Regions from separate parts of the Nocardiopsis sp. LDBS0036 genome, predicted to be linked through region 2. Evidence: riboswitches for the same ligand, from Rfam matches in the RefSeq annotation. Region 2 holds a riboswitch; the other holds the start of a gene.

Region 1 (14,812 bases), 2.6 Mb from region 2:
CCTCTGCCCTCTCGGGGCGAGCCGCGGGCCGGGATCGCGCCCGAGTTCCGCAACCTCGTCAACGGGCGCGTCCGCCTCTCCGAGTACGACCCCAAGTGGCCCTACCTGTTCCGGCGCGAGGACGGGAGGGTCCGCGCCGCCCTCGGCGACCGCGTGCTGCTCTTCGAGCACGTCGGCTCCACCGCCGTGCCCGGCCTCGCCGCCAAACCCTGCGTGGACCTGCTGCTCCTCGTCGCCGACTCCTCGGACGAGGCCGCCTACCTGCCCGACCTCGAAGCCGCCGGGTACCCCCTGGTGATCAGGGAGCCCGACTGGTACGAGCACCGGGTGTTCAAGGGCTCCGAGGTCAACCTCAACCTGCACGTGTTCAGCCGGGGGTGCGAGGAGGCCGAGCGCATGCGCCGCTTCCGCGACCACCTCATCGCCGACGCCGACGCGCGCGAACGCTACACGGCGGTCAAGCGCGAGCTGGTCGGGCGGACCTGGGACCGCATCCAGGACTACGCCGACGCCAAGACCGACATCATCCGCCGGCTCCTCGCCGAGGCGGACGCCGGGAGGGGCGCCACCGGCTGACCGGTTCCCGGCCGACCGGGCCGCGGCCAGGGGCGTGTACCGTCTCCCGACGGCGGACGCGCCCCCGCCTCCGGGCCCCAGCGGCCCCGGACCCGCCGATCCGCGCCCGCGGGCCCCGGGACCGCGCGGACGCGCCCCCGGCGGGCGGGAACAGCGGGCGCGACCGCGGGCGGAAACCGCGCGGACGCGCCCCGACGCCTCCGGGCTCAGCCCAGCGAGCGCAGCTGGTCCTGGAACCACCGGCGCGGCGGCAGCGCCACCGCGGCCTCGGCCAGCCGCTCCCTGCGCCCGCGCCGCTCCTCAGCGGGCATCGACAGCGCCTCGTGCAGCGCCTCCGCCGTCTCCACGGTGTCGTAGGGGTTGACCAGCAGCGCGTGCCCGCCCAGCTCATCGGCCGCCCCCGCCTCGTGCGACAGCACCAGTACCGAGTCCCGCTCCGACAGGACCGGGCCCTCCTTGGCCACCAGGTTCATGCCGTCCCGGATCGGGTTGACCAGCAGCACGTCGGCCAGCTGGAACGAGGCCAGCGAACGCGGGTAGTCGTCGTTGACCTCCAGGATCAGGGGCGTCCACTCGGGGGTCGCGAACTCCTCGTTGATCTCCTTGGCGGTCCGCAGCACCGCGTCGGTGTACTCGCGGTACTCCGGCACGTCGCCCCGGCTCGGGTAGGCGAACGCCAAGTGGGTCACCCGACCCCGCCACTCGGGGCGGGCGGTCAGCAGCTCGCGGTAGGCCTCCAGGCCCCGCACGATGTTCTTGGACAGCTCCGTGCGGTCCACCCGCACGATCAGCCTCGTGTCGCCGACCGCCTCCTCCAGGGTGCTCCGGCGCGAGGCCACGGCCGGGTCGGCGGCGCTCTGGCGCAGCCCCTCCCCGTCCGCGCCCAGGGCGTGCACGCCCACCCCGACCACCCGGCCGCCGTGCTCCACGGTGCGCCGCTCGAAGTCGACCTTCGCGCGCAGGATCTCCTCGCAGCAGCGCAGGAACGCGTCCGCCCAGCGCGGGCTGAGGAAGCCCAGCCGGTCCGCGCCCAGCATGCCCTCCAGCAGCTCGCGCGCGACCTGACCGGGCAGCATCCGGAAGTACTCCGGGGGAGCCCACGGGGTGTGTGAGAAGTGCGCGATGCGCAGGTCGGGGCGGCGCGCGCGCAGGATCCGCGGCACCAGCGCCAGGTGGTAGTCCTGCACGGCGACGCGGGCGCCCTCGGCGGCACCGGCCACCAGGGCCTCGGCGAACGCGTTGTTGTAGGCGGTGTAGTCCTCCCACGTCCGCCGGAAGCGCGAACCGAAGGACGGCTTGTTGGGGGTGTCGTACAGCATGTGCTGCACGAACCACAGGGTCGAGTTGGCCACCCCGGTGTAGGCGCCGTCGAAGGTCTGCCGGGGGATGTCCAGCATGTGGACCCGCATGCCGTCCAGGTCGTAAGCCTGGTCCAGCCGGGCCTGCGGCGCCTCCGCCGCGGCCCGCCGGTCGGCGTCGGACAGGGCGGCGCACACCCAGATGCTGTCGATCTCGGTGGCGACCGAGATCATCCCCGACACCAGTCCGCCCCCGCCGCGCCGATGCTCCAGCGAGCCGTCGTCGGCGGTCGAGAAGGACACGGGCCCTCTGTTGGAGGCGATGAGGATCTGTGCCTTGTCCACGTGGTCGTCCTCTCGGAGAAAAAGCGATCGGGGTGGGGCGGTGGTGAAAGGGGGTCGCATCCTATGTCTCGCCTGTCGACAGCCGCCCCAAACCCCGCGCGGGTCAGCGGGGGTGCGCGTCACACGTCCAGCGCGCCGGGGGTGCGCCCTCCCGGCCCGGACCAGCGCCGTCTCACCATGTGAGCCGTTTCGTGTTACCCGGGTCACCAGGCGTGGAAAACCGGCCGGCACCTCCGTTACAGTTGCGGTGCGGATCCGACAGGACCAGCGCAAAACTTCATATTGCTCATCCAGAGGGGTGGAGGGACCGGCCCTGCGAAGCCCCGGCAACCATTCCAGCATGTGACACCCGCGAACCCGCGGGACGGCTGGGACAGGTGCCAACTCCGGCCTGGGGACAAGGTGTCCGCCAGGAAAGATGAGGGGAGACGCCTCGCCATGGCGATTGCCGCCACCGAACCCACCGCCGCCCGCTCCTTCGGCCCCGGCACCGCGCTCTCCTGTCGCGAGTGCGGCGAGCGCTACGAACTCACCCCCCGGTTCGCCTGCGAGTTCTGCTTCGGCCCCCTTGAGGTCGCCTACGACTTCGGGACCGTCACCCGCGCCGACATCGAGAGCGGCCCCAAGAGCATCTGGCGCTACCGCTCCCTCCTGCCCGTCCCGGCCAACGTCGCCGAGCTGCCCAACATGGCCCCCGGCCTGACCCCGCTGGTGCGGGCCGACCGCCTCGCGGCCGAACTGGGCCTGGACTCCCTCCACGTCAAGGACGACTCCGGCAACCCCACGCACTCCTTCAAGGACCGCGTGGTCGCCATCGCCGTCGAGGCCGCCCGCACCTTCGGGTTCACCACCCTGTCCTGCTCCTCCACCGGCAACCTGGCCGGAGCCGTCGGCGCCGCCGCCGCGCGCGCCGGGTTCGAGTCCTGCGTGTTCATCCCCGCCGGGCTGGAGGAGGCCAAGGTGGTCATGGCCTCCGTCTACGGCGGCAAGGTCGTGGCCATCGACGGCAACTACGACGACGTCAACCGCTTCTGCTCCGAGCTCATCGGCGACCCGGTGGGCGAGGGCTGGGGCTTCGTCAACGTCAACCTGCGCCCCTACTACGGCGAGGGCTCCAAGACGCTGGCCTACGAGATCGCCGAGCAGCTCGGTTGGCGCCTGCCCGAGCAGATCGTCGTCCCGATCGCGTCCGGCTCCCAGCTCACCAAGATCGACAAGGGCTTCCAGGAACTGGTCAAGCTCGGCCTGGTCGAGGACCGCCCGTACCGGATCTTCGGCGCCCAGGCCACGGGCTGCTCCCCGGTCGCGCAGGCCTGGGACAAGGGCATCGACGTCATCCAGCCGGTCAAGCCCGACACCATCGCCAAGTCGCTGGCCATCGGCAACCCGGCCGACGGGCCCTACGTGCTGGACATCGCCAAGCGCACGGGCGGATCGGTGGAGCACGTGGGCGACGACGAGATCGTCGACTCCATCAAGCTCCTCGCCCGCACCGAGGGCATCTTCGCCGAGACCGCGGGCGGCGTCACCACCGGCGTGCTGCGCAAGCTCGTCCGCGAGGGCAGGCTCGACCCGAAGGCCGAGACGGTCGTGCTCAACACCGGTGACGGGCTCAAGACCCTGAACGCCGTCGACGCCGGGGTGAGCGCCACGATCAAGCCGTCGCTGAGCGCCTTCACCGACGCCGGTCTGGCCTAGACAGTGTCCTCCGGGGCCTCCGCTTCGCTTCGGCCCGCCCGTCGCCCGCCGTCGCCCGCAGGGGCGCCACGCGACGAGGCGGGCTACCGCCCCCCACGGACGCGAAGCCCGGCACTTTCGTTGTTCGGGCGCCCGAGCGACCCCTCCGGCGCTGAGGCCCCGTAAGAGCAGGCTCAGGCCGCCCCGACCACCCGTCATCTCCCACGAGTAAGGAAGTCCGCCATGAGCGCCAGCGTCCGCGTGCCCACCATCCTGCGCACCTACACCAACGACGCCTCCGAGGTCTCCGCCGAGGGCGCCACCCTGGCCGAGGTCCTCGACGACCTGGAGGCCAACTACCCCGGCATCCGCGCCCGCATCCTGGACGACAGCGGCAAGGTGCGCCGCTTCGTCAACGTCTACATCGGCGACGAGGACGTGCGCTTCGATAAGGGCCTGCAGACCGAGGTCGCCGACGGCGCCCAGGTCTCCATCATCCCGGCGGTCGCCGGGGGCTGCTGAGCCCCGGCGTGAGGGGCGGCCGCGGCGCGACAGGGCGCCGGGGCCGCCCCTTCGCCGTCCGCGGGGCCCCGCGCGCTCCGCGAAACCCGGTGCGCCCGGGTCCGCCGCTCCCTAGCCTGGGCGCATGGGCATCGAGATCCGGCTGTTCCGGGAGTCCGACAGGGAAGCGGTCATCGCTCTGGCACTGCGCGCGTGGGAACCGGTGCACGCGTCGCTGCGCCGGGTCCTGGGGGAGGAGGTCTACCCGGTCCTGGTCCCGGACTGGCGGCGCAGCCAGTACGACGAGGTGGCCGGGAGCGTCGACGCCGGGGACCAGCGCGTGTGGGTCGCCGAGGCCGACGGCGCGGTCGCGGGCTTCGCCACCGCCAGGATGCTCCCCGACGACGACATGGGGGAGATCCACCTGCTCGCCGTCGACCCCGACCACCAGGGGCGGGGCGTGGGGACGGCGCTGACCGGGGCCGCCACCGACTGGATCCGGGAGCAGGGGGCGGCGGTGGCCATGGTCGAGACGGGCGGCGACGACGGTCACGCCCCGGCCCGCGCCACCTACGAGCGCGCCGGTTACACCGCGCTGCCGATCGTGCGGTACTTCCGCAAGCTGTAGCGGCGCGGGGGACCGCCCGGGGCGCGGCCCTGGCTCGCCGAACCGCCTCGTCGCTGCTCGTAGGCTGGAGGGGATTCCGGTCGAACGAGGGTGGAGATGTCGGCGACACGGCTGTTGGTCCTGGGTGTGGTGCGCATGGAGGGGCAGGCCCACGGGTACCGGGTGGGCCGTCAGCTCCTGGACTGGGGCACCGAGCACTGGGCCAACATCAAGTGGGGCTCCATCTACCACGCCCTGCGCAAGCTCTCCCAGGAGGGCAGGCTGCGCGAGTTCGTGGCCGAGGGGGACGAGGTGGTCGACCGCGTCTCCTACGCGATCACCGAGGACGGCGAGGCCGAGCTGCACCGCCTCGTCCGCCGCGGGCTGACGCGCAGGGAGGACCCCGCGATGCTCTTCGCGGCGGTCACCCTCATGACCGCCCTGCCGCGCGCGGAGGTCGTCGCGCTGCTGGAACAGCGCCTGGAGCTGCTGGAGAGGACCGAGGGCGAGCTGCGCCCCTCCGAGGACTGGGGCAAGCCCGCGCACGTGCGCGAACTCTTCGGCCTGTGGCGGGGCACGCTCGGGGCCGAGGCCCGCTGGACGCGTGAACTCGTCGCCTCCCTGAGGGCCGGGGAGTACACCATGGCCGACGACGGCCCCGATGCCTTCGGGCTGCCCCCGGTGCCGGGGGCGGCCGCCCGCGACCGCTGACCCGGCGGCCCTCCCGCCTCCATCGGCCCCGCCGCCTCCGCTTCCCCCGTCCGCGCGGGCCCCGCCGACCAGGTCGGATCCCCGGGGCGCGGACCGAGCGCTTATTAAACTTTGAATATTCCGTCCGGTGGTGCACACTCTCTCTCGTACTCAAGTTTTAATAAGGAGAGGGATGATCCACACACGTGGGCTGACCCGGGACTTCCGGGTCGGCAAGGAGGTCGTCCAGGCCGTCCGCGGCGTCGACATCGACGTCGCGGAGGGCGAACTGGTCGCCCTGCTCGGACCGAACGGCGCGGGGAAGTCGACCACGCTGCGCATGCTCACCACCCTGCTCGAACCCACCTCGGGCACCGCCGTGGTCGCGGGGCACGACGTCCGCACCGCGCCCGCCGAGGTGCGCCGCAGGATCGGCTTCGTCGGCCAGGGACACGGCGCCGGAGAGGACCAGCGGGCCCGGGAGGAGCTGTACACGCAGGGGCTGCTGTACGGGCTCGACCGGCGCACCGCGCGCCGCCGCGCCGACGGTCTCCTCGACCAGCTGGAGCTGGGCGGCGCCGCCGACCGCGAGGTCACCAAGCTCTCCGGCGGACAGCGCAGGCGCCTCGACATCGCCATGGGGCTCATCCACGAGCCGGGGCTGCTGTTCCTGGACGAGCCCTCCACCGGACTCGACCCGCACAGCCGGGCCAACCTGTGGGAGCACATCACCCGGCTGCGCGACCGGACGGGCACCACGGTCGTGCTCACCACCCACTACCTCGACGAGGCCGACGACATGGCCGAGAGGGTCCTGGTCATCGACCACGGCAGGGTCATCGCCGACGGCACCGCCGACGAGCTCAAGGGCAAGGTCTCCGGTGACCTGGTCACCCTCACCGTGCCGGACGCAGAGCAGGCGCGCACCGCCGCCGGGATCGCCGAACGTGCGCCCTCCGCCGGAACCGCGGAGGTGCTCGCGGACGCGGGGCGCGACGCCGAGGTGCGCCTGCGCGTGGAACGCGGGGACACCGTGCTGCCCGAGCTGCTGCGCGGACTGGACGCGGCCGGGGTCCCGCTGCTCTCCGTCCGGGTGCAGCGGCCCACCCTGGACGACGTGTTCCTGACCCTGACCGGACGCAGCCTGAGGGAGGAGGGGGCATGAGCTTCCACGAGATGACCGGGACCCCGGCGGGGGCGCCCGCGGCGCGGGGGCCGGGCCTGGTGCGCGACACCGTGACCGTCTTCGCCCGCCAGATGCGGCCGTTCCTGCACCGGCCGCCGATGCTGTTCTTCGGCATGCTGCAACCGGTGCTGTACCTGGTGCTGTTCGCGCCCCTGCTGACGGGGCTGGCCGGCGCCGAGGGGCAGGACCCGTGGCAGTGGTTCGTCCCCGGCCTGCTGGTGATGCTCGGCCTGTTCACGGCCGGGTTCGCCGGGTTCGGGCTGCTGCCGGAGATGTCCTCCGGAGCGCACGAGCGGCTGCTGGCCACCCCGGTGAGCCGGGTGTCGCTGCTGCTGGGGCGGGTCCTGCGCGACGTGGTGATGATGCTGGCGCAGATGGTGCTCATCCTCGTGCTGGTGGTGCCGCTCGGGTTCGAGGCGTCGCTGGCGGGAGCCGTCGTGGGGCTGCTCCTGCTCGCCGTCCTGGGTGCCGGGCTGGCCACGCTGTCCTACCTGGCGGCCCTGGCGGTCAAGCAGACCTACGTGTTCGCGCCCATCGTGCAGACGCTGATCATGCCGCTGATGCTGCTGTCCGGCGTGCTGCTGCCGATGGAGCTGGCGCCGCCGTGGCTGTACGCGCTCTCGCGGGCCAACCCGGTGGCCTACGTGGTGGACGCCGAGCGCGCCCTGTTCGCCGGGCAGTGGGACGCCTCGGTCGCCCTCGGCTGGGCCGTGGCGGTGGTGCTGGCGGTCGCCGCGCTGGCCGGGGGGTCGCGGGCGATGCGCCGCCTCAGCTCCTGACCGGGGCGCCGCTGTCGGGGTCGGGCCGGGGTCCGTCCGGAGCCGGGGGCGAAGCCCGGCCGGGGGCGGTGGAGCAGGGTCGGAGCGGGAGCGGAGCCGCGCGCCGGGAGAGGTGGGAACCGGTGCGCGGCTCCGTCCGCTCAGCGCGGAAAACCCGCATGTCATACGGTGTTTATGCAGGTAGATGCGGAAATGCCGGGATGGGAAATCGTGACCACATCGTTTGCACTCGCCGGGGTCGAGTGCTAAAAAGGGAACTGGTTAGCACTCGCCTTCACTGAGTGCTAACCGGATCGAGGCTGCGAGATCGCGGCTCCCGGCAGCAGGGTTGCCGGGAGGTTCCGCGGTCGTCCGTCGCGGGCGCATGCCTCGTCCCATCGCGTATCAGCCCGGTCACGGGAGGACAAGAACTCAATGGCAGCCAAACTGATCGCGTTCGACGAGGAGGCCCGTCGCGGCCTTGAGCGCGGCATGAACCAGCTCGCTGACGCCGTCAAGGTCACGCTCGGCCCCAAGGGCCGCAACGTCGTCCTGGAGAAGAAGTGGGGCGCCCCCACGATCACCAACGACGGTGTCTCCATCGCCAAGGAGATCGAGCTCGAGGACCCGTGGGAGAAGATCGGGGCCGAGCTGGTCAAGGAGGTCGCCAAGAAGACCGACGACGTCGCGGGTGACGGCACCACCACCGCCACCGTGCTCGCCCAGGCGCTCGTTCGCGAGGGCCTGCGCAACGTCGCCGCCGGCGCCAACCCGATCAGCCTCAAGCGCGGCATCGAGTCCGCCGTCGCGCGCATCAACGAGGAGCTCGGCAACCTCTCCAAGGACATCGAGACCAAGGAGCAGATCGCCTCCACCGCCTCGATCTCCGCCGGCGACCCCCAGATCGGCGAGACCATCGCCGAGGCCATGGACAAGGTCGGCAAGGAAGGCGTCATCACGGTCGAGGAGGGCCAGACCTTCGGGCTGGAGCTCGAGCTCGCCGAGGGCATGCGCTTCGACAAGGGCTACATCTCGCCCTACTTCGCCACCGACCTGGAGCGCATGGAGACGGTCCTCGAGGACCCCTACATCCTCATCGTCAACTCCAAGATCTCGAACAACAACGAGTTCCTGCCGGTTGTCGAGAAGGTCCTCCAGGCCGGCCGCCCGCTGGTCGTCATCGCCGAGGACCTGGAGGGCGGCGCCCTCCAGACGCTGGTCGTCAACAAGATCCGCGGCACCTTCAAGTCCGTCGCCGTCAAGGCCCCGGGCTTCGGCGACCGCCGCAAGGCCCAGCTCGGCGACATCGCCGTGCTGACCGGCGGCCAGGTCATCACCGAGGAGGTCGGCCTCAAGCTGGAGAGCACCGAGCTCGACATGCTCGGCCGCGCCCGCAAGGTCGTCGTCACCAAGGACGAGACCACCATCGTGGACGGCGCCGGTGACGCCACCGCGATCGCCGGTCGCGTGAACGAGATCCGCAACGAGATCGAGCGCACCGACTCCGACTACGACCGCGAGAAGCTCCAGGAGCGTCTCGCCCGCCTGGCCGGCGGCGTGGCCGTCATCAAGGCCGGTGCCGCCACCGAGGTGGAGCTCAAGGAGCGCAAGCACCGCATCGAGGACGCCGTCCGCAACGCCAAGGCCGCGGTCGAGGAGGGCATCCTGCCCGGCGGTGGTGTCGCTCTGCTCCAGGCCAGCGTCCCGGCCTTCGAGAAGCTGGAGCTGGAGGGCGACGAGGCCATCGGCGCCGACATCGTGCGCCGCGCCATCGCCGAGCCGCTCAAGCAGATCGCGATCAACGCCGGCCTCGAGGGCGGCGTCGTGGCGGAGAAGGTCAAGAACCTGGAGCCCGGGTTCGGCCTGAACGCCGCCACCGGCGAGTACACCGACCTGTTCAAGGACGGCGTCATCGACCCGACCAAGGTCACCCGCTCGGCTCTGCAGAACGCGGCTTCCATCGCCGGTCTGTTCCTGACCACCGAGGCCGTCATCGCCGAGAAGCCGGAGAAGGCCGCCGCTCCCGCCGGCGACCCGACCGGTGGCATGGGCGGCATGGACTTCTAGTAGGTCCGTGAGACCTCGGGCCCCCGGGCCCGCAGGTGTCTGAGGTCCGGATACGCGACCTCGCCCGCGACGACCGGGCGGCCCCTTCGGGGGTCGCCCGGTTTCGCCTTTTCCGGGGTGAGGCACGGCGCTCTTCCTCGTGCTAAGCCGGGTTGTTCCGCGAAGCGTCGGACGGACGCGGGCGCGGAGTCCTACGCTTCCGGTATGAAGGCACGAGTTGGAGGAGTCCGGCCATGACGGAAGCCGCCCCGGCGGTGGGGCTGTCGCGGTGGAACTACCTGCTGGGCATCTGTCGAGAGCTGGACGTGCCCGACGGTTGGCGGGCGGAGATCCTCGATGAGGACAGCATTCGGCTCGTGGCGCCCCCGTCCATGCCCCCACAACGTCATCGCGTCCCGGGTGAGCCGGTCGTTGTTCGCCACCATCCCCGATGACCGGGGTGTCTACCAGGTCCTCGGAATTCAGTTGCCAGCGGTCGAGCAGTTGTACATGCCTGATCTGGTCGTCATGTCCGAGCACGTTCTCCCCGACCCCTCCTGGACCCCCTGCCCGGCGGACGAGGCGGAACTGGTGGTCGAGATCGTCTCCCGGAGCAGCAGGGACACCGACCGCAGGAAGAAGCTGTGGGGTTACGCGCACGCGCCGGTCCCGCTCTACCTGCTGATCGACGCCTGGGACGAGGCGGGGCCGTCGGTCACCCTCTACGAGCAGCCCGGCAACGGCCGCTACAACCACGCCACGACCGTGGACTTCGGCGCGAAGATTCGGCTGCCGGAGCCCTTCGACGTCGATTTGGACACGTCCAGGTTCCCCGGCCCCGACCAGTGGTCTTCCTGACCCGGGCGCGGACGCAGCGGCGGCCCGGGGGCGTACGCCCGCCGGGTTCCGGCTCCGGCCAGCGGTACTCCCGAGGGTGCGGACCGCGTCCTCAGCCGCGCAGAAGGCCTCCAGGCCCAGCGCCAGCGGCACCCCCGAGCACGCGGGCGGCAGCGGCCCGAGGCCCCTCAGTCCTCGCCGTGCCAGGCCCGCCACAGGTCGGCGTAGGAGCCGCCGCGGGCCAGCAACTCGTCGTGGCTGCCCAGCTCGCTGATCCGGCCGTCCTCCACCACCGCGATCCGGTCGGCGTCGTGCGCGGTGTGCAGCCGGTGCGCGATGGCCACCACCGTGCGCCCCGACAGCACCCCCGCCAGCGAGCGTTCCAGGTGGCGGGCCGAACGCGGGTCCATCAGGGACGTGGCCTCGTCCAGCACCAGCACGTCGGGGTCGGCCAGCACCACGCGGGCCAGGGCCAGCTGCTGCACGTGCGCCGGGTCCAGCGGGGCGTGGCCCGACCCCACCCGCGTGCCCAGCCCCTCCGGCAGCGCGCGCACCCAGGGCTCGGCGTCCACGGCGGCCAGCGCCTCCCACAGGCGCTCCTCGTCCACCTCGGCCGCGCCCTCGGGCCGGTCCAGCGCCAACGCCAGGTTCTCGGCGATCGTGCCCCGGAACATGTGGCTCTCCTGGCTCAGCAGGATCGCCCGCGCGCGCCGTTCCTCGGGAGGCAGGCCCGACACCGGCGCACCGCTCACGCGGACGGCGCCCGAGGTGGGCGGGTGCACGCCCGCGATCAGCTTGCCCAGGGTCGACTTGCCCGCGCCGCTCGGACCCACCACGGCCAGGCGTTCACCGGGCGCCAGCACCAGGTCGACGCCGTGCAGGACCTCCGCGTCGGTGTAGGCGAAGCGCACGTCCTCCACCCGCACCTCGCCGGGCCGGGCGGTCCCGGCCGCGTCCGCCGCGGAGCGCGCCCTCCCCTCCGGTTCCCCGGCCAGCTCCACGCCCAGCAGCCTGCGCATGCTCGTGAAGCCCATCATCAGGCTGTCCACCTGGTCCAGCAACTGGTCCAGGGGCCGCGCCATCTGCCTGCTGAGGAAGACCGCGGTGGCGATCCCGCCCAGGCTCAGCGCTCCGTCGGCGTACAGCAGGCCAGCCACCAGGAAGGTCAGCGCGATCGGGAACATGTACCCGAACTCCAGCGGCGGGTACCAGACGCAGCGCAGCCACAGCGTGTACCGCTCCGCCGCGTAGGCCCGCCCCACCCTTTGTTCGTTGAGCGCGATCCGCCGGGCCTGGCGTCCCAGCGACTCGATGGTGTGCGCGCCCTCCACGGTGTCGGTCACGCTCTGGGTCAGCTCCGAGTAGGTGCCCAGCTCGCGCACGTACCCGTCCGGGGCCCTGCGCGCGTACCAGCGCGTGGACAGCCACAGCACGGGCGCCGACGGCAGCCACGCCAGCAGCAGGAGAGGGTGCAGGACGATGAGCGCCGTGGTGACGACCACCAGGGTCACCGTGCTCACCGCCATCACCGGCACCGAAACGCGCACGGTGTGGCTCAGGTGGCCGATGTCGCGGCCGGTGCGCGCCACGAGGTCGCCCGTGCCCGCCCGCTCCACCACTCCCATCGGGAGCCGGAGCACCGCGCGCACGAACTCCTCGCGCAGCTCGGCCAGCACGCTCTCGCCGAACCGGATCGAGGCCGCCACGGAGGCCAGGGTGAACCCGGCGTGCAGCACCAGCGCCGCGACGATGAGCCAGGCGAGCACGTCGACGCGCGAGGCCGCCTGCTCCGAGGCCGCGGACGGCGCCCCCTCGGCGCGCACGGTGTCGATGATCAGACCCAGGATCCAGGGCGAGGCCAGCGCCGTGAGCGCGGCCGTCCCGTACAGCAGGACGACGACGGCGAGCAGCCGTCCGTGCTCGCGCCCGGCACGGCGCAGCCGCCGCCACACGGCAGCGACCGGCGCGATCGGCAGTCCCGCCGCGCGGTGCTCCGCGGGAGCGGCGGACGCGGCGGGATCGGCGGGCGCTCCGGGTGCGCGGGCCGCCTCGGGCGCTCGGGGCGTTTCGAACACTCCGGACGCCTGCGGCGGGCCGAGGGTCTCGGCGTTGTCGGCGGCCCGGGTCATGGCTTCCCCTCCGTGGGAACGGCGCGCAGGACGGTGGCGGCGTAGTTCGGGCACTCGGCGAGGAGGGCGCGGTGGGTCCCCTCGGCCGTGAGGCGGCCCTCCTCGACGAACTGCACGTGGTCGGTGTGGTCGAGCAGCAGGGGGCTGGTGGTGACCAGGCCGGTCGTGCGCCCCGCCCGCTCGGCGGGCAGCCCGGCGGCGATCGCGGCCTCGGAGTGGGCGTCCACGGCGGAGGCGGGCTCCACCAGGATCAGGATCTCCGGCTCCAGGGCCAGGGCGCGGGCCAGGCGCAGGCGCTGCTGCTGGCCGCCGGAGTACTCGCGGCCGCGCTCGGTCAGCAGCGCGTCCAGTCCGGCGGCGGACTGGCGCACCACGTCGTCGGCGTGCGCGGCGCGCACGACCTCGGCCAGGCGTTCGTCGGAGATCCCCTGGTCCGGGGACAGTTCACCGCGCAGGGTTCCGGAGAACAGATGCGCGTCGTTGGCGGCCACCAGGACGCGGCGGCGCACCCGGGACCGGGGCAGGTCGCGCAGGCGCACGGTCCGGCCCGTGGCCGTCTCGACCAGTGCGGCGTGCGCGCCCTCCTCGTCCCGGTAGCGCCCCAGGCGTTCGGTGATGGCGGTGGCGTCGGCGGGGTCGGCGCAGACCACGCCGGTGGTGCGGTGCGCGGCGAGGGTCACTCCGCTGCCCGGGTCGTGCAGGTCGCAGGGGCCGGCCGGTTCCGGCTCGGGGCGCTCGGGGTCGGGGTGGTCGTGCTCCAGGCGCAGCACGCGCACCACGCGACCGGCGGCCACCCGGGCCGAGACGTACATGGACAGGGAACGCATCAGGTGGCGCACGGCCATGGAGAGCGTTCCGGCGTAGCCGTAGAACGCGACGAGCTGGCCGACGGTGATCTCCCCGGTCAGGGCCAGGCGCGCGCCGTACCAGACGATGCCCACGAGGAGGAGGCCCGGGAGGAGCTCGCGCACGGCGTTGAGGGCGGCGTCCACCCAGCCCACGCGCATGGCGGCGGAGCGGACCCCCTGGGAGGCGGTGCGGTAGCGGTGGTCCACGGTGCGCTCGCCGCCCACGCCCCGGAGCACGCGCAGGCCCGCGACCAGGTCGGTGGCCAGGGTGGTGAGTTCGGCCTGCCGGTCGCGCTGGTGCTCCTGGCGGCGGGAGAACAGGTTCAGCAGGGGGACCATCCCCGCCATGATGAGCGGGACCGACACCAGGACGATGACGCCGAAGGCGACGTGCGAGGTGAGCATGAGGGCGCTGACCGCGGCCACCGTCACGAAGACGGCCAGGAGCTGGCCCACCGTCTCGTAGAAGTCGCCGACGCGGTCGATGTCCTCGGTGCCCACGGCCACCACCTCGCCGGAGGGCAGACGCCGGGTGAGCGTGGGGCCCATGCGCACGGAATGGTTGGTGACCACCTGGATCGTGCGGTAGGCGGACGCGTACCAGCTGAAGCAGTCGGCCCGGTGGGAGAGGGGGACGAGTGCGACGGAGACCGCGACGAGGGCGCTGAGGACGCCGAACCAGCCGAGGAGGGCGTCCGGGTCGCCTCGGGTGACCCCGGAGTCGAGGGCGGCGCCGAGCGCGGCGGAGATGAGCACGCCGGTGAGCATGAAGGCGCCCGTGGTGGTCCCGGCCCACAGCAGTGAGCGGCACTCCTTCCGGGCGAGCCACCACAGGAACCGGTCGGCCGAACGGCGTTCGGGAACGCCGGTGGGCTGGGGAAGTGTCCGCACAGTATCCGGACTGTAACCAGCGGGGAGGGGCGCGGGCCACCCATTTTTCCGGGGCTGGGAGGGGCCGGGCCCGGATCAGACGACGGTGCCCTCGGCATGGAGGAGTTCGATGAGGCGGCGCACCGCCGGGGCGCAGCGCCCGCGGTCGGCGAAGCCGATCCACGCCAGTTCGGCGATCTCGTTGTCCGCCGAGATCTCGCCGTCGTACTCGGCGGTGTGGCACGACAGGCGCACACGGGTGCCCGGGCCCTGGGCGTGGGCGGCCTCGTCGATCACCGCTATCCGGCGGACGGTGTCCGGCCGCAGCACGACGCTGACCTCCTCCAGCGCCTCGCGGGCCACCGCGGCCTCGTCGCTCTCCCCGGGCTCGCGCTTGCCCCCGGGCAGGTAGAACAGGTCCACTCCGTCGGTGCGGACGCACAG
Region 2 (14,812 bases):
CTGGGCCAGCGCGGGGCGGCGGGCGGCCACCTCGGGCGGGTAGAAGTCCGCGCGTCCGGGCACCATCGCCGGGATGTGCGGCGCGGTGCGCGGGGCGTGCGCCGTCACCGAGTAGCACCAGTCGACCAGGACCAGGCCGTGCTCGGCCGGGTGGATCATCACGTGCTCGGGCACGACCGCGCCGTGCACGACCCCCGCCAGGGCGGCGTTGCCGACGGCGACCAGCAGCCGCCGCCACATCCACGCCGCGTCGCGCGGGTCGACGCCGTCGGGGTGGGCGCGGCGCACCTCGGCCAGCGTGTGGAAGCCGTGCAGCCGCCCCAGGACGTTGGCCCGCCGCTCCACGCCGGTGGCGGCGTCGCGGTGCTTGAAGGACTCCACCAGTTCGGGGACGAAGGCCCGGTAGCGCTCGTGGCCGTGCTCCCGGATGCGGCGCAGCGCGGTCGCCTCGGCCTCCAGCAGGTCGTTGTCGCGGGGTGCGCGGGGCAGTTTGAGCACCGCGTCGCGCCACTCCGGCGCCCGGTAGCGCACCGGGTGGAGGTCGGCGACGTCTCCGCGGGCCAGCCGCTCCCGGCCGATCCGGTAGGTGTGCGCGCCGGTGGCCAGGGTGAGGTCGTCCAGACGCAGGTCGCCCGCGGCCATCGCCCGGTACAGGTCCCACAGCTCCGAGAGCCGGGCGAAGGGGCCGGTGCCGCTTCCGGGCGGCGCCGTGTCGGGGTGCAGCGCGCGGGCCAGCTCGCGGTGGCGGGCCGTGGCCGCCGGGGGCACGCCGCCGTCCTCGGGCAGCGGGCCGAACAGTTCCACGGGGTCGCCCGCCAGGGCGACCTGGCGCTCGGCGTCCTCGAAGGCGGGGCCGGTGGCCGTCATCGGGCTCCTCTCGGGGGTCACTGCGTGCTCCGCAGCAGGGGAGGGTGCAGCAGGGCGGCGCCGCCCGCGCGGTAGAGCCGGGCACGCCGTCCGCCGCCCGCGCCGCCGCGCTCGGCGAGTTCCCCGGTGTCCTCCACGAACCCGGGGGCGGCGAGGATCTTGCGGTGGAAGTTGGCCGCGTGCAGGGACTGGCCCCACACGGCCTCGTACACCTCGCGCAGCGCCGTGATGGTGAAGGCGGGCGGCAGGAAGGCCGTGGCCAGCGGGGTGTACTCCAGCTTGGAGCGGGCGCGCTCGACGGCGTCGGCCAGGACGCGGCCGTGGTCGAAGGCCAGGTCGAGTCCGGCGCGGGCGCCGTCGCCGTGGCCGAGGTCGCGCCAGGGGATCCAGGCGGCCTCCTCGGTGTTCCGGCCGGTGTGCGGGTCGGGCAGGTCGGGGGCCAGCAGGACGTAGGCGACCGAGAAGACGCGCATGCGCGGATCCCGGTCCCGGGCGCCGTAGGTGCCCAGCTGCTCCAGGTGCAGCTCGGTGGGCAGCAGGGTCTTCTCCGAGAGCACGCGCAGGGCGGCGTCGGGCAGGTCGGGGTCGGCGGGGCCGTCCGGTCCGTCCTGGGCGCGGACGAACCCGCCCGGCAGCGCCCACCAGCCGCGCTGGGGGTGCGCGGCGCGCCGCGTCAGCAGCACGTGCGGCACGCCCGACCGGATGGTGAGGGCGACGACGTCGACGGTGACCGCGACCGGGGCGAACGCGTGCGGGTCGTAGTCGGCGAGGAACCGGCTCTCGCCCTCCTCGTCGCGCGGGTCGGCCACGTACGCCTCCAGTTGTTCTCACATCGAGTATTTCTCGAACTGAGAGCAACTTAGCACGCGTTCGGCGTCCCGTCCATCCCTTTTCTCCGAAAAGCGCGAAGGCGGCGCGCGGGCCCGGGTCGTGCGGCCGCGCCCGGTCGGGCGGCTACGCTCGCGACGGGGCGGTCCGCGGCCGCGGCGGGTTCCGGCCCGCCGGGCGCCCCCGGGGGCGGACACGCCCGGGCGGGCCGGAGGCGGACGTCGTCGCCCGCCGCTAGCATGTGGGCGAACGGACGTTCGAGAGGGCAGGGGTGAGGCGCGTGCGCGTGTTGGGGATCGACCCCGGGCTGACCCGGTGCGGTGTCGCCGCCGTCGAGGGCGCCATCGGCCGACCGCTCACCCTGCTCGGCGCCGACGCCGTGCGCACCAGCCCCGACACCGACCTGCCCCACCGGCTCGTGGGGATCGAGCGCGGCATCGAGGAGTGGCTGGACCGCTACCAGCCCGACGCCGTCGCCGTCGAGCGCGTCTTCGCCCAGCACAACCTCAGCACCGTCATGGGCACCGCCCAGGCCAGCGGCATCGCCCTGGTCTGCGCCGCCCGCCGCGGCCTGCCCGTGGCCATGCACACCCCCAGTGAGGCCAAGGCCGCCATCACCGGCAACGGCCGCGCCGACAAGGCGCAGGTCGGCACGATGGTGGCGCGTATCCTCGGACTCGACGGACCCCCCAAGCCCGCCGACGCGGCCGACGCCGTCGCCCTGGCCATCTGCCACATCTGGCGCGGCGGGGCCCAGGCCCGCGTCGCCCAGGCCCAGCAGGACTTCGCCCGCAAGGTGGAGCTGGCCCGCCGCACCCGCGGCCGCTAGCGCCCCGCCCCCAGGAAGGAGAGGGGCACCGTCCCCGGTGCCCACACCAGATGATCGCGTTCCTCACCGGCCGGGTGGCCGCACGCGGCGCGGGCACCGCCGTCATCGACGTCGGCGGGGTCGGCATGACCGTGCAGTGCACGCCCTCCGCGCTCTCGCGCCTGCACGTGGGCGAGACCGGGACCGTGGCCACCAGCCTCGTCGTGCGCGAGGAGTCCCTGACCCTGTTCGGGTTCGCCGACGACGACGAGAAGCACCTGTTCGAGCAGCTCCAGACCGCCTCCGGTGTCGGTCCCCGCCTGGCCCTGGCCATGCTCTCCGTCCACAGCCCCTCCAGCCTGCGCCACGCCGTGTCCACCGAGGACACCACCGCCCTCACCCGGGTGCCCGGCATCGGCAAGAAGGGCGCCCAGCGCATCGTCCTGGAACTGCGCGGCAAGCTCGACGCGCCCGTGCTCACCGACGGCACCCTGCCCGGGTCCGAGGCCGCCGGGACCGGCAGCGAGCCCAACGGCGCCTGGCGCGGACAGGTGGTCTCCGGCCTGGTCAACCTCGGCTGGTCGGCCAAGGACGCCGAGGCCGCCGCCTCCGCCGTGGCGGCCGAGGCCGAGCACACCGACGACGTCGCCGTCCTGCTGCGCAGCGCCCTGCGCAGGCTCAGCCGGGCCTAGGAAGGAGGAAACCCCGTGTACGACTTCCACGAGGAAGACCCCCGGGGCTCGGCCCCCGGCGGGCCCCCGCCCTACGAGCGCGACGCGGTCTCGCCCGACGCGGGCACGGACGAGCGCCAGATCGAGGGCGCCCTGCGCCCCCGCGCCCTGGACGAGTTCGTCGGCCAGGAACGCGTGCGCGAACAGCTCTCCCTGGTGCTGCACAGCGCCAAGCGGCGCAACCGGGCGCCCGACCACATCCTCATGTCCGGCGGCCCGGGCCTGGGCAAGACCACCCTGGCCATGATCATCGCCGCCGAGATGGGGGCCCCGCTGCGCATCACCTCGGGCCCGGCCATCGAGCGCTCCGGGGACCTGGCCGCGGTGCTCTCCACCCTCCAGGAGGGCGAGGTGCTCTTCCTGGACGAGATCCACCGCATGGCCCGCCCCGCCGAGGAGATGCTCTACGTCGCGATGGAGGACTTCCGGGTCGACGTCGTGGTCGGCAAGGGCCCCGGCGCCACCGCCATCCCGCTGGACATCGCGCCGTTCACCCTGGTCGGGGCCACCACCCGTGCGGGCATGCTGCCCGCGCCCCTGCGCGACCGCTTCGGATTCACCGCGCACATGGACTTCTACACCCCCCAGGAACTGGAGCTGATCCTCCAGCGCTCGGCGGGTCTGCTCGGCGCGCCCCTGGACGCGGACGCGGCCGTGGAGATCGCCGGGCGCTCGCGCGGCACCCCCCGGATCGCCAACCGGCTGCTGCGCCGGGTGCGCGACTACGCCGAGGTGCGCGGGGACGGGCGGCTGTCGCTGGACACCGCCCGCGCCGCCCTCGACCTCTACGAGGTGGACGAACTGGGCATGGACCGGCTGGACCGCGCCATCCTCGACGTGCTCATGAGGAGGTTCCGCGGCGGCCCGGTCGGCCTGTCCACGCTGGCGGTGTCGGTGGGGGAGGAGGCCGAGACGGTGGAGACCGTCGCCGAGCCCTTCCTGGTCCGCTCCGGCTTCCTGGCCCGCACCCCGCGGGGCCGGGTGGCCACCCCGCAGGCCTGGGCGCACATGGGGCTCACCCCGCCGCCGGACGCGGCCTTCGGCGCGGCGGCGGCCAACGGCGGCGGCGCCGGTAACCCCGCCCCCGCGGGCAACGCGGGTCACAACGGTGCGGCGAGTCCCTGACCAGGGCGTCTGACAGGGAGCCCCGGTCCGGGCACAATGGGTTCCGGCCGCGCGGACCGGGGGCGAACCGTTAACACTCCGATCTCATCCGGTGGGGCAGCGGTGACCCACGCCACGTAAGCTGGGACGAAACAGCCGAGACGGGGCACGACTCCGTACGTGTCGTTGGACACCGGTGGAACGAGTCGGCCCTCTGGCGCGTTGTACGTGCCGGACAGGTCCGGACCACGCGGTTCGTGCCGACGCGAAGAAGGTGGCCGTCGCGGTGTCCGATCCGACAGCCGTCGGCCACACGAAGAAACCTCAGGAAGGACGCCCCCGTGCAGGGCCTTTACCACCTCGCTGCCCAAGGAGAGCCCACGGGCGGACTCCTCGGCATGCTGTTCCCGTTCCTGCTGATCCTTCTGGTGTTCTGGCTGCTGTTCTGGCGCCCGGCCCAGAAGCGCCGCCAGCAGGAGATGCAGATGCACAACGCCCTGGTCCCCGGTGTCGAGGTGATGACCAAGGCCGGCATCTTCGCCACCGTCGTCGAGATCCACGAGCAGGACGTCCTGCTGGAGATCGCGCCCGGGACCCGCATCCGCATGCTCAAGGCCGGTGTCGGAGAGGTCGTCACCCCGGCCGCCGACGACACCCCGGTGGAGGACCGCCCCGACTTCGGCGACGACGACAAGCCCAAGGGCTAGAAGTACTTCTTCGGGCCTCCGCCCGCTTCGGCCCAGGCCCCGGCCTCCGCCCCGCGCGGTGAGCGGACGGCCCGCGCGCGTCCGACCCCGGTACCGGTCCCCCCGCGCGGGGGGACCGGTACCGCCGTGTCCGGCCCGCCGGACCCCGGACCGCCGCGGCGGCTCCCGCGAGGCCCCGCCCACGTCGGCCCCGACAACACGAGAACCCAGCAGAAGGCCCATCCCACATGCCCGACGACACCGCCACCGCGGCGCCCGTCCCCAGCCCGGAGCTCATCCGGGCGCACATCCGCGACGTCCCCGACTTCCCGAAGCCCGGCGTCCTGTTCAAGGACATCACGCCGCTGCTCAACCACCGGGAGGGCTTCGCCGCCGCCGTGGAGGGCCTCGCCGCGCCCTTCCGCGCCGCGGGGGTGGACCACGTGGTCGGACTGGAGGCGCGCGGGTTCATCTTCGGCGCCCCGGTCGCCATGGCGCTGGGGTCGGGCTTCGTCCCCGCGCGCAAAGCCGGGAAACTGCCCTCACGGACCATCGGGCAGGCCTATGATCTGGAGTACGGCACCGCGACCGTCGAGATCCACGCCGACGCGGTCTCCCCGGGCAGCCGTGTGCTGATCGTGGACGACGTCCTCGCCACCGGCGGCACCGGCAGGGCCGCGGTGGACCTGGTCCGCAAGGCGGGTGGTACGGTCGTGGGATTCTCCGTCCTGATGGAGCTCTCCGCGCTCCGGGGACGGGACAGGGTGCCCGACGTGGAGCTGCACACCCTCCTCACGGTCTGATCCGGCCGACCCGCGCCGCGGCCGACGCCCCTCCCCACGGGGAATGCGCGACGGCCCGTCATCGTTGACGTACTCCACCACCGGGGGTGAACCCCCGGTGGCCAGTGTCACACCCGCCGACGGGCGCGGCGGGAGCGGGGGAGGCCGAGGCCGTTCCCGACGGGAACGGCCCCACTAGACTGGTGGGAGAGGTACCGCGGCGGCCACGTCACGACTGGCCCTGATGACACGCACGTGCACCGGTGGAGCCGGGCGGCGCTGACGGCGCCCGCGCGACCGGACGGATCCGCGGGAGGTAGGCATGCCAAGCGAAGTGGTTTCGACCGGGGCGGTACCGACGGACGAGACGCGGCGGGGCGCCTCCCGGGAACCGCGGCCGAACGCGCCCCAGGGGCAGGCGGACGGCACCGGCGCGCGGGGCGCCACCACAAGTCCACAGGGAGACCGGCCGGAGGGCGCCGCGAACGGAGCGGCGCCCTCCGACGTCTCCGGAGCGGGGGCCACGCGGCAGCCGTCCCCCTCCACCACGCCCTCCACGGTGCGAGTACGCAGAAGGCTCGCCCGACTCGGCGCCCAGCGGGGAGTGACGATGAACCCGGTGCTCGAACCACTGATCAAGACAGTGCGGGCCACCCATCCCAAGGTGGACGTGCGGCTGGTCGAGCGCGCCTACGAGGTCGCGGCCCACCACCACCGCGACCAGAAGCGCAAGAGCGGCGACCCCTACATCACCCACCCCCTCGCCGTCGCCACGATCCTCGCCGAGCTGGGTATGCAGGAGGCCACCCTGGCCGCCGCCCTCCTGCACGACACCGTCGAGGACACCGACTACTCCCTGGGCGAGCTGCGCTCGGACTTCGGCGACGAGATCGCCGAGCTGGTCGACGGGGTCACCAAGCTCGACAAGGTCAAGTACGGCGAGGCCACCCAGGCCGAGACCGTGCGCAAGATGGTCGTGGCCATGGCCCGCGACATCCGCGTGCTGGTCATCAAGCTGTGCGACCGGCTGCACAACATGCGCACCCTGCGCTACCTGCCCTCCCGCGCCAAACGGGAGAAGAAGGCCCGCGAGACCCTGGAGATCTTCGCCCCCCTCGCCCACCGGCTGGGCATGAACACCATCAAGTGGGAGCTGGAGGACCTGGCCTTCGCCACCCTCTACCCCAAGCGCTTCGACGAGATCGCCCGCCTGGTGTCCGAGCGCGCCCCGCGCCGCGACGTCTACCTCCAGGAGGTCATCGAGGCGGTCTCGGCCGACCTGCGCGAGTCCAAGCTCAAGGCCACCGTGCGCGGGCGGCCCAAGCACTACTACTCGATCTACCAGAAGATGATCGCCCGCAACTGCGGCTTCGACGAGATCTACGACCTCATCGCCGTGCGGGTCCTGGTGGACAGCGTCCGCGACTGCTACGCGGCCCTGGGGACCATCCACGCGCGGTGGAACCCGGTGCCCGGCCGGTTCAAGGACTACATCGCGATGCCCAAGTTCAACATGTACCAGTCGCTGCACACGACGGTCATAGGGCCCTCGGGCAACCCGGTCGAGCTCCAGATCCGTACGCGCGCGATGCACCGGCGCGCCGAGTACGGCATCGCCGCGCACTGGAAGTACAAGGAGGACCGGGGCAGCGGGGGCGAGAGCAAGCCCCGGGGCAGCTCCGACATGCAGTGGCTGCGCCAGCTCATCGACTGGCAGCAGGAGACCAAGGACCCGGGCGAGTTCCTGGAGTCGCTGCGCTTCGACCTGTCGGTGCAGGAGGTGTTCGTCTTCACCCCGGGTGGCGACGTCATCTCGCTGCCCCAGGGCGCCACCGCCGTGGACTTCGCCTACGCCGTGCACACCGAGGTCGGCCACCGCACCGTGGGCGCCCGCATCAACGGCCGCTTGGTGCCGCTGGAGAACGAGCTGCACAACGGCGAGACGGTGGAGATCCTCACCTCCAAGACGCCCGACGCCGGGCCCAGCCGGGACTGGCTGAACTTCGTCAAGAGCGCCCGGGCCCGCAACAAGATCCGGCACTGGTTCACCAAGGAGCGCCGCGAGGCCGCCATCGAGCAGGGCAAGGACGAGATCGCCAAGGTCATGCGCAAGCAGGAGCTTCCGGTCAAGCGCCTGTTCAGCGGTGAGGCGATCATCGGCCTGGCCAGCGACCTGCGCTACCCGGACGTGGACTCGCTGTACGCGGCCGTGGGGGAGCGCCAGGTCAGCGCCCAGCACGTGGTCGGCAAGCTCGTCGACTCCATGGGCGGCCTGGAGAGCCACACCGAGGACATCGCCGAGTCGGCGCTGCCCACCAAGGCGGCCACCCGCCAGCGCCAGCACGGCAACCCGGGCGTGGTCGTGGAGGGCGACGCCGACGTGTGGGCGCGCCTGTCCAAGTGCTGTACCCCCGTGCCGGGCGACGAGATCGTCGGCTTCGTGACCCGGGGCAACGGGGTGTCGGTGCACCGCCGGGACTGCGTGAACACCGCGACGCTGGACACCGACCGCATGGTCAAGGTGGAGTGGTCGCCCACCGAGGACTCGATGTTCCTGGTGGCGCTGCACGTGGAGGCCCTGGACCGGTCCCGGCTGCTGTCGGACATCACGCGGGTGCTGAGCGACCAGCACGTCAACATCCTGTCCGCGACCGTCCAGACCAGCCGCGACCGCGTGGCGCAGAGCCGCTTCACCTTCGAGATGGCCGACCCCGCCCACCTGGGCAGCGTGCTGCGCGCGGTGCGGGGCGTGGACGGCGTCTACGACGTCTTCCGCGTCCGCAACTGACCCGGCCGGACGGAGGGGGAGAGGCCGCGGGCACGCAGGACGCCGCGGTCCCGTCCCGGTCCCGTGTCCGGGGCCGCGCGGCCGGGCCGGACACGGCCGGGCCCCGGACGCCCGCGCGGGGAGCCCGGAGCCCGTGCGCGCCGGTCAGATGCGGATCGTGGTCGAGCGCACGATCTCGAACACCGGGTGGCGTTCGGCCTCGGCCGCGAACGCCTCCTCGGGGGCGTCCGGCGGCGTCTCGAAGTACAGGCCCACCATGGCGGCGCGCGGGTGGTCCAGGTACTCCTTGAGCAGCGGGGCGGCCTCCTCGGCCCCCAGTTCGCGCACGCTGATCAGCTCGATCCAGCCGCCCTGGCGCAGCGTCGCGAAGCCGTCCTGACGCAGGTTGCGGACCCAGTCCACCTCCCCGTAGGGGGAGACCAGGAACCGTCCGCGGTCGCTGTCCAGCACACTGAGCGGGATGGTGCGCAGGAAGCCCGACTTGCGCCCACGCGTGGTGAGCAGGTGCAACTCGGGCAGGCACACCCCGTACTTGACGAAGCCGCTGACGACGGCGTTGGCGGTCCGCCGCAGCCCCGTCATCTCGAACCGCTTCGTCGGCTCGTTCCCCATCTCGGCAACTCCCTCGCTCGGCTGCTCCCCATTCTGGCGGCTGCGCGCGCCCGGCGGCACCGGGGGAGGCGCGCGACCCGCGGCGGACCACCGCCGACCGGCCCTGACCCGGACCGAAGAGCGGGCCCGGGGGCGGGATTCAGCGGAAGGCCGAGATCCCCGTCACCGACTGGCCGATGCTGAGCGCGTGGATCTCCTCGGTGCCCTCGTAGGTGGCGACCGTCTCCAGGTTCAGCATGTGCCGCATCACCGGGTACTCCAGGGTGATGCCGTTGGCGCCGTGCACCGAGCGCGCCGCCGCGGCCACCCGCTGGGCGGCGGCCACGCACGAGAGCTTGCCGAAGCTCACGTGGTTGTGGTGGCACCGGCCCTCGTCCTTCAGACGCCCGATCCGCAGCGCGGTCATGGCCGCCTGGTTGACGTCCACCACCATGTCGGCGAGCTTGCGCTGGGTCAGCTGGAACCCGGCGATCGGCCGGCCGAACTGCTCGCGGCTCAGCGCGTACTCCAGGGCCGCCTCGTAGCAGGCGCGCGCGGCACCGGCCGCGCCCCACACGATGCCGTAGCGGGCCTCGTTCAGGCACGACAGCGGCGAGCCCAGGCCGCGCGATCCCGGCAGCACCGCGTCGGCGGGCAGGCGCACGCCCTCCAGCACCAGTTCGGAGGTGATGGACGCGCGCAGCGACAGCTTGCGGTGGATGACGTTGGCCGAGAACCCGGGCGTGTCGGCGGGCACCACGAACCCGCGCACGCCCTCGTCGGTGGCGGCCCACACCACGGCCACGTCGGCGACCGATCCGTTGGTGATCCACATCTTGGTGCCGTCGAGCACCCAGTCCGACCCGTCCCTGCGGGCGCGGGTGCGCATAGAGCCCGGGTCGGAACCGGAGTCGGGCTCGGTCAGCCCGAAGCAGCCGATCGCCTCACCGGCGGCCATGCGCGGCAGCCACTCCTGCTTCTGCTCCTCGGAGCCGAACTTGTGGACGGCCGCCATCGCCAGCGAGCCCTGCACCGACACGAAGCTGCGCAGGCCCGAGTCCACGGCCTCCAGTTCGCGGCAGGCCAGACCGTAGGCGACCGCGCTGGAGCCGCCGCAGCCGTACCCCTCCAGGTGCATGCCCAGCACCCCGAGGGAGCCGAAGGCCCTGGCCAGCCCGCGCGGGTCGGGCAGGGTGCCCGCCTCGAACCACTCGGCCACGTTCGGCGCCAGCTCGCGCGAGGCGAAGCCGCGCACGGCGTCGCGGACGTCGCGCTCGGTGTCGGACAGGTCGGCGTCCACGGCCAGGAAGTCGTGCGGGTCCGGGGCGGCGGGCTTGCGGGAGTCGCTCATGGTGGGGTGTCCCTTCGTGGTGCTGACGGCCGGTGCGGCCGTGCGGGAGGTGGACGGCGTCCTCGGATCCGGGTGCGGGACCCGGAGGAGGGACGGGCGGTGGTCCGCGGACCGGGTGCGGAGCCCCGAACGGCCCCGGGGCGCGGCCGTGCGGACCCGGTGCGGTCCGCTGGGACCTCAGGACAGGTCGGGCTGCTGGACGGCGCCGCGCGCGACCATCGCGTCCACGTCGGCCCCGTCCACGCCGAGTTCGGCCAGGATCTGCCGGGAGTGCTGCCCCAGCAGCGGCGGCGCGCCGAGCGGCGGCGGGGTGCCCTCCAGCCGGAACCCCGCGCGGACCTGTTCGATCAGCCCGGCGGTGGGGTGCTTGACGGTGCGCAGGACGTCGTCGCCGCTGGCGTCGGCGGTGCGCAGCGCGTCGAGCACTCCGCGCACCCGTCCCACCGGTACCCCGGCTCCCACCAGCAGCTCCATCCAGTGGTCGGCGGGCCGCGAGCGCAGGGTCGCCGTCAGCTCGCCGACCAGCTCCTCCCGGTGCGCCACCCGGCCGGGGTTGGTGGCGTAGCGCGGGTCGGCGCCCAGGTCGGGGCGGTCCAGGGCCGCGCACAGCCGCTGGTACAGGGCGTCGTTCCCGGCGGCGACGACGATCTCGGCGTCCGCCGTCGCGAAGGTCTGGTAGGGCACGATCGTGGTGTGCGCGTTGCCGACCCGGGCGGGTTCGGCCCCCGTCACCAGCGCCTGCTGGGTGAGGTTGACCAGGCCGGAGAGGGTGGAGTTGATCAGCGACACGCTGATGTTCTCGCCGCGCCCGGTGACGCGGGCCCGCATGAGCGCGCCCAGGACGCCCACGGCTGCGTTGAGCCCGGTGAGCACGTCGGTCAGGGCCACGCCCACCTTGCTCGCCGGTCCCTCCGCGGGCCCCGTGGCGGCCATGAGCCCGCTCTCGGCCTGCACCACGATGTCGAAGCCGGGGCGCGTCGCGGGCTCGTGCTCGGGTCCGAACCCGCTCACCGAGCAGTACACGACGGCCGGGTTGCGGGCGCTGACGGCCTCGTAGCCGAGCCCGAGCCGGTCGATCACCCCGGGCCGGAAGTTCTGGACGACCACGTCGGAGGCCGCGCACAGCTCCCGGACCGCGGCCAGGCCCTCGGGGTCCTTCAGGTCCACGGCCAGACTGCGCTTGTTGCGGTTCACCGACAGGAAGTAGGCGGCCTCGCCGTGCCCCTCCGGTCCTGCCTCCCCGGTCCAGGGCGGGCCCCAGGAACGGGTGTCGTCGCCGCGTCCGGGCTGCTCCACCTTGACCACCTCGGCGCCCATGTCGGCGAGCAGCATGGTGGCGTAGGGGCCGGCCAGCACGCGGGACAGGTCGGCGACGCGCACGCCCGCCAGCGGCAGCGGCGCGGCCCCGGTCGCGCTCCCGGTTCCGGTCCGGGGCCCGGCGGGGGTCCCGTCCGCGCGCAGGTCGCCGGTCACGGCCGCGCCTCCTGCCCGACCCCGGGGTCCGCGGGCAACTGGTCGCCCTCCCGGAGCTGGACGTAGGTCTCCAGACAGCGGCGGAGGGCGGTGGTCAGCGCGGCGCCGGACTGGCCCGCGTACCGGGTCTGCACCCGCCGCACCAGTTCGGCGACGTCCTCGGTCACCGACTCCCCCTCGACCAGGGCGCGGAAGAAGTCCCTGGCCAGCTCGGTGAGCAGGGTGGTGTCCGCTGCGACGACGCGCCCGTCGGCGGTGTCCACGGCCAGCACGACGCCGAGCCGCTGGTACTGGGAGTGGCTCGCCACCGAGTCGGGCAGGCGGGCGTAGCCGGACACCAGGACGACCCTGGGATTGCGCAGAACCTGCTGGATACGGTCGTCGCCGTACAAGGTGCACACCTCTCGCTCACGGGCACGCGAAAACTCCGACGCTCTGGAGTCTCGCGCCTGGAGGGCGGCCGGGGGAAACCGGACACCCGCGGCGTGAGGGCAGGCAGGCACAAGTATGTCCCCACCGCGCGCGCCGCTGTCAAGCGGATCGGTGGTCCGGGCCACATCCGGTCCCCCTGCCGCGAGCCGGAAGGCTGTGTTAGTGTGCCTCGCAGGTCACGAGTACCAGCGTCAAGCCCCGGCTAGCTGGTCGGCAACCCTCCTACCGCGGTGGGGTGCCCCGGGTGAGGACCAGGTCCCGACACGACCGTGTCGGACAAGCGCGGACCCCTGAGGCGTTACCGGAGTGACATCTCCGCGGGTCCCACGACCCACAGGAGAGGTGCTTCCATGACCACTGCCGTTTCCGTCCACACCGCCCGTTCCGCCGAGTCCCCGGCCGACGCCGCCGGGTGCACCGTCGTCACCTCCGACGAGGGCGTCCCCCTGGTCACCGGCGAACGGGTCGAGTACGCCAACTTCGACTACGCGGCCAGTGCCCCGTGTCTGACCCCGGTGGCCGAGGCCCTGTCCGCGGCGCTGCCCTACTACGCCAGCGTGCACCGCGGCGCGGGCCACCACTCCCAGGTCAGCACCGACGCCTACGAGCGCGCCCGCCGCAGCGTCGCCCGCTTCGTGGGCGTGCGCGCACAGCCCGCCGACGCCGTGGTGTTCGTGCGCGGCACCACCGACGCCCTCAACCTGCTGGCCCGCTCGGTGCCCGAGGGCTGCACGGTGGTCGTGTTCGAGTCCGAGCACCACGCCAGCCTGCTGCCCTGGGAGCACCCCGCCGCCCGCGCCGGACGGGTGGTGCGCCTGCCGCTGCCCGCGTCCCCCGAGGACGCGGTGGAGGCCGCGCGCGCCGCGCTGCGCGGGGCCCCCGAGGGCCCGCGCCTGCTGTGCGTGACCGCCGCCTCCAACGTCACCGGCGAGATCTGGCCGGTGGAGGAACTGGTGCGGGCCGCCCACGCCGAGGGCGCGCGCGTGGTCGTGGACGCCGCCCAGTACGTGCCGCACCTGCCCTTCAGCCTGGAGGAGACCGGCGCCGACTACGTCGCCCTGTCCGCCCACAAGCTCTACGCCCCCTTCGGCTCCGGGGTGCTGGCCGGCCGCGCCGACTGGCTGCGCGAGGCCGCGCCCTACCTGTCCGGCGGCGGAGCCACGCGGCTGGTCGGCGAACACGACGTGGTGTGGAACGACCTGCCCGCGCGGCACGAGGCGGGCAGCCCCAACGTGCTGGGAGCCGTGGCGCTGGCCGCCGCCTGCGACACCCTCGCCCCCGCCACCCAGGAACTCCTGCACGTGCGCGAGTCGGCGCTGCTGGAGCGGCTGCGCGCGGGGCTGACGGCGGTCGACGGCGTCACCGAGCTGACCCTGTGGGGCGGTGACCACCCGCGGGTGGGCATCGTGTCGTTCACCGTGGACGGCCTGCCCGCCGACCTGCTGGCCGCGGCCCTGTCCGCCGAGTACGGGATCGGGGTGCGCGACGGCCTGTTCTGCGCCCACCCCCTCACCAGGCACCTGCTGCCCCGGGGGCACGGCCAGGCGGTGCGGGCGAGCCTGGGAGTGGGCACCACGCGGGAGCACGTGGACCGCCTCGTCGGCGCGGTCGCCGAACTCGTGGCCCGCGGACCGCGCTGGGAGTACGCCGACTGCGACGGCCGCCTCGCCCCGGTGCCCGACCCCGCGCGGGTGCTCTGACGGAGGTTCCGGGCCCGGGTGCGGCGGCTGCTCGGAAGGGTTGGGCCGGGCGCCACTACAGCTGGCTGTAACAGGGGTCGACTGGTGGGCGGGATGTTTCGGCGGGCCGCGTCTTCGTAGCGTCGGAGACGACACGGCGGGCGGTACACCGGCCGTGTCCAGCCACCCACCGAACCCCGGGAGCAGCCGTGTCCGACGACCCCTACCGCATCGACGCTCCGACCGACGGAGCCCCGTCCCCCTCCGTTCCGCGGGTGCCCGCGCGCGACCCCCGGCGCACACCCGCCCGCAGAGCCCTGCTGGTCCTGCTCGGCGTCGTCCTCGCCGGGACCGCCACGGCCAACGGCACGCTGTCCCTGCTCGGCCACGAGTTGATCGGGTCGGCCTTCGGACTCGCGGCGCTGGTCTCGCTCGTCGCGCTGATCGTCCTGGTCCGCAGGGGCGACCGGTGAGCGGCGCGAACGGGGCGGCCTCCGCCCCGGCCTCCACCGCACCGGGTTCCGCCGGTCCGGACGCCGACGGCGAGGCCGTCCGGCTCACCGACGTCCACCGCGTCTACGCCGACGGGGAGGGCGCCGTCTCGGCCCTGGCCGGGGTGTCGCTGCGGGTTCCCCGCGGCTCGTTCCTCGCCGTCATGGGGCCGTCCGGGTCGGGCAAGAGCACCCTGCTCA

What was found. A riboswitch is a leader RNA that binds a small molecule or an ion and turns the genes downstream of it on or off. The one in region 2 is predicted to bind S-adenosylmethionine.
Region 1: another riboswitch for S-adenosylmethionine. It lies ahead of thrC (threonine synthase); the one in region 2 lies ahead of UIS43_RS26005 (aminotransferase class V-fold PLP-dependent enzyme).

The regions. Positions count from the first base shown of each region.
Region 1 covers NZ_CP141103.1:3,491,239-3,506,050, reverse strand. The annotation lists gene UIS43_RS14710 (GrpB family protein) at 1-576, shown strand, start outside; gene UIS43_RS14705 (trehalose-6-phosphate synthase) at 783-2,219, opposite strand; SAM riboswitch class I at 2,503-2,644, shown strand; gene thrC (threonine synthase) at 2,658-3,917, shown strand; gene UIS43_RS14695 (ubiquitin-like small modifier protein 1) at 4,140-4,418, shown strand; gene UIS43_RS14690 (GNAT family N-acetyltransferase) at 4,543-5,025, shown strand; gene UIS43_RS14685 (PadR family transcriptional regulator) at 5,122-5,715, shown strand; gene UIS43_RS14680 (daunorubicin resistance protein DrrA family ABC transporter ATP-binding protein) at 5,888-6,859, shown strand; gene UIS43_RS14675 (ABC transporter permease) at 6,856-7,659, shown strand; gene groL (chaperonin GroEL) at 8,074-9,705, shown strand; gene UIS43_RS14665 (Uma2 family endonuclease) at 10,042-10,542, shown strand; gene UIS43_RS14660 (ABC transporter ATP-binding protein) at 10,710-12,650, opposite strand; gene UIS43_RS14655 (ABC transporter ATP-binding protein) at 12,647-14,389, opposite strand; gene UIS43_RS14650 (NUDIX domain-containing protein) at 14,465-14,812, opposite strand, start outside.
Region 2 covers NZ_CP141103.1:6,102,215-6,117,026, forward strand. The annotation lists gene UIS43_RS25945 (hypothetical protein) at 1-867, opposite strand, end outside; gene UIS43_RS25950 (NUDIX domain-containing protein) at 885-1,676, opposite strand; gene ruvC (crossover junction endodeoxyribonuclease RuvC) at 1,976-2,524, shown strand; gene ruvA (Holliday junction branch migration protein RuvA) at 2,575-3,195, shown strand; gene ruvB (Holliday junction branch migration DNA helicase RuvB) at 3,211-4,359, shown strand; gene yajC (preprotein translocase subunit YajC) at 4,680-5,045, shown strand; gene UIS43_RS25975 (adenine phosphoribosyltransferase) at 5,273-5,827, shown strand; gene UIS43_RS25980 (bifunctional (p)ppGpp synthetase/guanosine-3',5'-bis(diphosphate) 3'-pyrophosphohydrolase) at 6,417-8,594, shown strand; gene UIS43_RS25985 (nitroreductase/quinone reductase family protein) at 8,739-9,206, opposite strand; gene UIS43_RS25990 (acyl-CoA dehydrogenase family protein) at 9,346-10,536, opposite strand; gene UIS43_RS25995 (CaiB/BaiF CoA transferase family protein) at 10,714-12,009, opposite strand; gene UIS43_RS26000 (DUF3870 domain-containing protein) at 12,006-12,401, opposite strand; SAM riboswitch class IV at 12,616-12,730, shown strand; gene UIS43_RS26005 (aminotransferase class V-fold PLP-dependent enzyme) at 12,792-14,141, shown strand; gene UIS43_RS26010 (hypothetical protein) at 14,330-14,593, shown strand; gene UIS43_RS26015 (ABC transporter ATP-binding protein) at 14,590-14,812, shown strand, end outside.